One region of the Moryella indoligenes genome, then DNA from elsewhere that is predicted to be linked to it. Evidence: predicted binding sites of a transcription regulator. Region 1 holds the regulator's gene; the other holds the start of a gene.

Region 1 (3,320 bases):
TAGTATCCCTTCTGAAACTCCTCCACAACGACATTCTCTTCGAGGCTCTCGTCCTCTACGTGCATCACTGCGTTGTGCAGGGCCGGGTCAAAGGGCTTGCCCTTCGCATCCATGGGTTTCGCCCCCGCCTCCTCCAGGTTCTTAAGGAGCTGACGGTATATCATCTCCATACCATCCGCATAGGGCTTAAGCTCCGGCGCGTCCGGTGCGCTCTCGAGACTCCGTTCGAAGTTATCGATCACAGGAAGGAGCTTCTCCAGCACGTTCTTAGCTCCGAGATCAAACATCGCCATTTTTTCCTTCTCCGTGCGCTTCCGGAAATTATCAAACTCCGCAAGGTTTCGCTTCAATCTGTCCGTGAGCTCCTCAATCTTCTCATCCTTTGCGTCCTGCTTCGGTTTTGCCCGTCCCGTCTCCGGCGCAGACTTATCACTCTCCTCAGCCACAGCCGCCATAGCCGCGGCCTCCGCCGCAAGCTCCTCGGAGCTCTTCTGCTCCTCCGGCTGGTTTTCAGAGACTTCCTCCGCCTCCTTAGAAGTCCGCTGCGCCTCACACTCTGCCTGCCCGGAGCTCTCCCCGCCGACAGGAGCATTTACCTCTGTCTCTGCCCCTGCGACCTTCTCCTTCTGCTCCGTTCCGTCCTCTTTTCTGTACTCGTTCATTCTAAGTCTCATCCCTTCCAAAATGCTGATCCAGCTGACTCATAAGACTCCGCAGCGTGGTGAGCACCTTCTCATAATCCATGCGCTTCGGCCCGACAATGCCGATCGTGCCCCGAAGTCCGCCGCCAAGATCATAATTCGCAGTGACCATGCTGCAGTCATTCATCTCCGGTACCGGAGACTCATCGCCGATGAACACCTGTATCCCGTGGTGCTCCTCGTCTTCGCCGGTATTGACCTCCTTCAGGAGCCTGCGCAGCCTGTCCTTCTCCTCAAAGGTATCTATGATCCGGCTCGCGCTGTTGCCATCTGTAAGTTCAGGATACTTAAACACATTCGTGGCTCCGCTGGTGTAAATCTGAAGATCCTCGTCATTCGAGAAGGACTCCGAGAGCTCGTTTAAGATGTGCTCGACCAGCTCCTTCTGAGCCCCTGCATCCTGCTTCAGCTGACGCATAATATCCAGATTGATCTCATTGATCGTGAGGCCGTTCAGTGTCGTGTTGAGGAGTATGTTCAGATTCAGGAGCTCCTGATCGCTGATCTCCGTCTCCGCAGGAATGATACGGTTGCTAATGATATTCCCCTCCACAACAATCACCGCGAGCAGCCTGTGAGCATCCATGCGTGAGAGCTGCAGCAGCTTGATCCTCGCCTTGTGCGCGCTGGGACTGCTGATCATCGCCGCGTAGTTCGTCTTCGCCGCAATGAGTCGCGCCATCCGCTTCAGCACCAGCTCCAGGCGGTCCACCCGCTGAAACATCTGATCCTTCAGCTCCTGTACCTCGGCCTGTTTCTCCTTCAGGATCTCATCTACATAGAAGCGATAGCCCTGATCGGAGGGAATGCGCCCCGCAGAGGTATGAGGCTGAATCAGATATCCCATGTCCTCCAGATCACACATCTCATTTCGGATCGTGGCGCTGCTGAGCTTACAGTCCGGGAGCTTCGAAATGGTTCTGGAGCCGACCGGCTCTCCGGTCTCCATGTAATTCCTGATCACCGCCTTCAGAATCATAATCTTGCGATTGTCCAGTTCCATGTACCGCTCCCTTCCGTTATTAGCACTCAATTATCAGGAGTGCTAACATCTACATTGCCTAATATATTCCAGCCGACCAGCTTTGTCAACTGCTTTCGTAAAATTTCACCATTTCAGGCATATTCCCCCCGCAGATAGCTCTTGCAATCCTTCTCCGGCTATAGTAAAGTGTTCGTAACAATTATGTAACATATGAGAAATCAAAGGAGCTTTCTATGAAAAATATATGTATGCTTCGCCTCTCCACCACTCTGGTGCTCTCTGCAGCTCTCCTGCTCGCAGCGCCGGCTGAGAGCTATGCGGCAAAGATACGAAAAAATCGTCAGCCTGCCATATCCGCTGAGCAGAGTGCCCAGGCCGAGCAGGACAGCAGCACCGGTCCTTCCTTTCAGAAGGGTACAGAGACAGGAAACGCGGAGCCTGTGAAAGACGGCGCCGCTGCAAATGCAGCCGCCACGGACACAGTCTCTACAGAGACTGCCGCAGCTGACAGCAAGACGGAAGTGTCACTCGGAATCTTCTGCACCAGCGGCTACTCCAATCCGCACGGCGAGCGCAGTGCGGACGGCTCCGCTCCTCAGGTGGGGCACACGGTTTCCACAGACTGGTCTGTAATCCCGGCGGGCAGCAAAATACGTCTCGCAAACAGCGAGCTGATCTACACGGTCGAGGACCGGGGCGTGCACGGCAACTGGGTGGACGTCTATTACAGCACGGAGGCCGAGGCGGAGACACATGGGCTTCAGTATCTGGAAGTGTTTTTGATCCGGTAAAGCTTAACATTTTACTTTCATCTCAAATCTTAAGTTTATCCATATCATGTCAACAAGCCGGGGCGAAGTAACCATTTCGCCCCCATTTTTATGCTTTTTTTTGCATTTTTCTCCCACTTTTCTATTGACAACCCCACTTTTCGTGTTATTATAGGCGTGTAAAAATATTACATAATTATTAAGAGGATTTTACGAAAATGTTCAAGATGTTGTTGCCAATCAAGAAGGCCACCATATATCTCGTGGTTATGGCACTTGTCTTCTCCCCGCTGACTGTACTCGGCCTCTCAAAAAAGACCTATGCCGCGAACAGTTCCCAGTCAGGCATCCAGGCGACCTCTGCAGAGGCGGAGACGCAGACTGCCGCAGATAATACAGAACTGGTGCAAACAGACACGGGAGAGAACAGCCCCATGCTGCGTACACATCTGGGCAGCAGCGCCATCCAGAGCCCGGCAGAGCTACCGGAGATCGATCAGCTGGATATCCCGGAGCTTGAGAGTGCCAGAATCGTCGCACAGAATACCCTGATCGCAAAGCGCCAGGAGATGGATGAGGAGTGGCTGAAGGCCGTGCAGAGCGAGAACAGCGCGGCAGAAGAATCTGATGAGCAGACTCAGACTTCTGAAAATGAGAGCTCAGAAAGCGAGAGCAGCTCTGGCTCCGCAGAGAACCCCGGCACTGTGAGCCTCGGAAGATTCAAGCTCACCGCCTACTGTCCCTGCTACCAGTGCTCCAAGGGCTGGGGCCGCATGACGAGCTCGGGAAAGATCGCCCAGCCACACCACACCATTGCGACAGACCCCTCAGTCATTCCGGAGGGTACCGTCGTCATGATCAATG
Region 2 (3,320 bases), on a different contig from region 1:
GATAGCTCCCGATCGCCGTCTCGCCCGTCAGCATCAGCGAAGATGCCCCCTGACGCACTGCGAGATAAATATCCGAGAGCTCCGCCCTCGTCGGTACACTGTGCTCTGTCATAGAATGAAGCAGCTGCGTCACGACCATAAAGGGCTTCTTTACGGCTCGGCAGCGCCGTGCAATCTCCTCCTGCGCTTTCGGAAGCCTCAGAAATCCGATATTGCTCCCCAAATCCCCGCGGGCGATGACAATATGATCTGCAGCAGCCATGATTTCATCCAGATGCTCTATCCCCGCCTGGTTTTCTATCTTTGCAAAGATGCGAAGCTTCGAAAGACCGCGGGCAGACAGCTCTCTCCGAAGCAGCTCCACATCTTCTCCACACTCCACAAAGGGCTGCATCACCGCCGTGACACCTGCCTCCCGCGCATGTGCGAGGTTTTCGATATCCTCAGGGGTAAGAACGGGCAGCGGAATCTCCACTCCTCTCAGGGCAATGCTCTTTCCGGGAGCCGCCGTGCCACCGCGAAGCACCCGGCAGGACAGCGGCATACTGACGAAAGACAAATCGTGATCTCTTTCAGCTGCAGCCTTTCCCTCCTTCGGCCGCTCCATTCCGACCGATGGATAAAAATTGCTCCTGCGCGGTGGGAGCACCTCGAGTTCAAGCTCCGCATCATTGATAAACAGATGCTGTCCGCTCCGGAGTGCCCTGTAAAGCGGCTGCGGAATCCCCATATGGCAGACAGCTTGAGAGGAAAACACAGTTTCTGCTGACCCCGCTGTCCCGACATTTTCTGTCAAAGACTCATCCCCATGAAGAAATAACTTCTTCAGATAACTGTCCTTGCCTTCCGGCTGGTTTTTTTGCTGACTTTCCGGCTGCGCTTCCAAATCAGGCGAGATCCGGACGGGGCCTCCGGTATCAGGGACAGCTCCGGCATAAAGATTTACAAGCTCTCCTCCGCAGAGTAAGCTCTTCCCTTTCAGCTCTACGATTCTGAGCTCCGCTCCCTTCAGATCAATCATCAGCTCAGCATGGCGCCCGGAGCGCAACTGGGCCTCTCGCCAGTTATAAAGCCATTCCGGATGCTCCAAAAGATTACCATGAGACAGATTCAGACGTATTCCTGTCATTCCTGCATCCAGCATGCGACTTAGGAGTTCCGTCTCGCAGCAAGACGGTCCAAAGGTTCCGTACAGTTCCATATACTTACCTCTCTGCATCATTTTCTTCGCCTACATAGTAGAAATTCTCTCTGAAAATGTCAAATGAAAGGATTTTTTAAATTTTTAGCACTCGCATGTTGACAGTGCTAATAACATATGTTATAGTCTCTATAGAACAAAAAGAACAGCAGGGTTTTAAAAACCTGCCACAGTATAAAAGGAGGAAGCATTATGATGTATATGCCCAGTGTATTTGGTGAGAATCTCTTTGATGATTGGATGAACGATTTTGACAGCGCTTTCTTCGGCAGAAGAAATCCCCTCTACGGAAAGAATGCCAAAAACATTATGAAGACTGATATCAAGGAATCCGACAACAGCTATGAACTTGCGATCGATCTCCCCGGCTTCAAGAAGGATGAAATTCATGCGGAGCTGAACAACGGTTACCTGACCATCAGCACGGAAAAGGGACTTGATAAGGAAGAAAAGACAGAAAATGGCCGCTACATTCGAAGAGAACGTTACGCCGGTTCAATGAGCCGCAGCTTCTATGTCGGCGAAAATCTCCGTGAGGAGGACATCTCCGCAAAGTTTGAGGATGGTATTCTGAAACTCAGTGTACCGAAGAAGTCCGCGCAGCCAGAGGTTCCGGAGAAGCGTTACATTCAAATCGAGGGCTAAGTACAGCTCTCGCAGACAGGCACTCTGTCTGAAGCCTGCATACTCTCAGGCGAAAAGTACACAGCTATGAATGCATGCCTGTGCGCTAATACTGTTTGAAACTCTAAGACTCCGCCCGGCAGTCAGTGATTGCCGGGCGGAGTCTTTTCGATGCTTCTCTTTACAGAATATTTTGATGTCTCACCCATTTCTGTTTTTCATAGCCAGCACAACGCTTCTCGCCGTATCTCCGCGGCAATTTCTAACCAAGCACTACATCAAGATACATCATCAGACTAAAGCCAAGACCAAAAGCCAGCGTGCCAAAATCGGAGTGAACTCCCACTGACATTTCTGGAATCAGCTCCTCCACAACCACATAGAGCATAGCGCCCGCCGCAAAACTCAGCAGATAAGGCAGGGCCGGAAGCACAAGAGCTGTCGCGAGAATTGTGAGAAGCGCTCCCACCGGCTCTACCGCACCGGAGAGCACACCGTTCACGAAAGCTTTCATGCGACTCTCCCCCTGCGCATGCAGCGGCATGGAGATAATGGCGCCCTCCGGGAAGTTCTGAATCGCAATACCAAGGGCCAGCGCAAGCGCCGCTGTCGCAGAAATATTCGCATTTCCTGCCAGATAACCGGCGTAAACCACACCGATCGCCATGCCCTCCGGTATATTGTGCAGTGTCACCGCAAGCACCATCATGGTCGTCCTTCTCAGTCTGCTCCGCGGTCCCTCCGCCTCATCACTGAACTGATGCAGGTGAGGTACAAGATGATCCATGAGCAGAAGAAAGAGTATTCCCAGCCAAAATCCAAGCACTGCCGGCAGCACAGCAAGCTTCCCCCGCTCCGCTCCCTGTTCAATCGCCGGAATGAGAAGACTCCAGACAGAGGCTGCCACCATAACACCCGCAGCAAAGCCCGTCAGTATCTTCTGCACATCCTGACGAAGCTCATTTCTCATGAAAAACACACAGGCTGAGCCAAGTCCTGTTCCCAGAAAAGGGATCAGCAGGCCGTAGCTTGTCTGCAATATCTCATCGCGCAAAATCATATCCTCCTGTCTTTCCTGTAAGCACTGTATCTACAGCTTTTGCGAACTTCATGCGGCGATCCTATGCAAGTTGATAAAACAGTATAGCACAGCTTTCAGAAATACTTTCTCATATTTTTATACCAAGTGCAACGCTTGACAGTCCTTCCATACTCGATATACACTTTTTATTAGTCTTTTTTAACCATAACGGTTCACAGGAGGGCGCCATGCTGCAAATAAACGCGATTCACCACAGCTTACAGCAGTGCAGACTCTTCACAGGCATTCCTGAGAGTGCTTACACAGAGGTTCTTCATACACTGCAGGCCAAACGACATGCCTATCCGAAAAATGAGGCCATTCTGAATATCGGAGATCACAGCCATCGTGCAGGAATTATCATTTCCGGTACAGTGGAGATCTCCTTCTATGATGAAAGCGGTAACTGTGTGA

Evidence for each region. Region 1 encodes HrcA, which represses chaperone genes, less so after heat shock. Its sites were predicted from a motif close to TGTTAGCACTCNNNNNNNNNGAGTGCTAACA; they were not measured.
Region 2: the regulator HrcA is predicted to act here: its motif matches at 1,284-1,314, upstream of J2S20_RS01415 (Hsp20/alpha crystallin family protein).

The regions. Positions count from the first base shown of each region.
Region 1 is NZ_JAUSTO010000001.1:186,301-189,620, forward strand. Features, by position in the region: gene grpE (nucleotide exchange factor GrpE) at 1-662, opposite strand, end outside; gene hrcA (heat-inducible transcriptional repressor HrcA) at 664-1,704, opposite strand; gene J2S20_RS00880 (RlpA-like double-psi beta-barrel domain-containing protein) at 1,920-2,477, shown strand; gene J2S20_RS00885 (3D domain-containing protein) at 2,675-3,320, shown strand, end outside.
Region 2 is NZ_JAUSTO010000002.1:17,547-20,866, forward strand. Features, by position in the region: gene J2S20_RS01410 (pyruvate kinase) at 1-1,201, opposite strand, end outside; gene J2S20_RS01415 (Hsp20/alpha crystallin family protein) at 1,397-1,846, shown strand; gene J2S20_RS01420 (ZIP family metal transporter) at 2,088-2,879, opposite strand; gene J2S20_RS01425 (Crp/Fnr family transcriptional regulator) at 3,095-3,320, shown strand, end outside.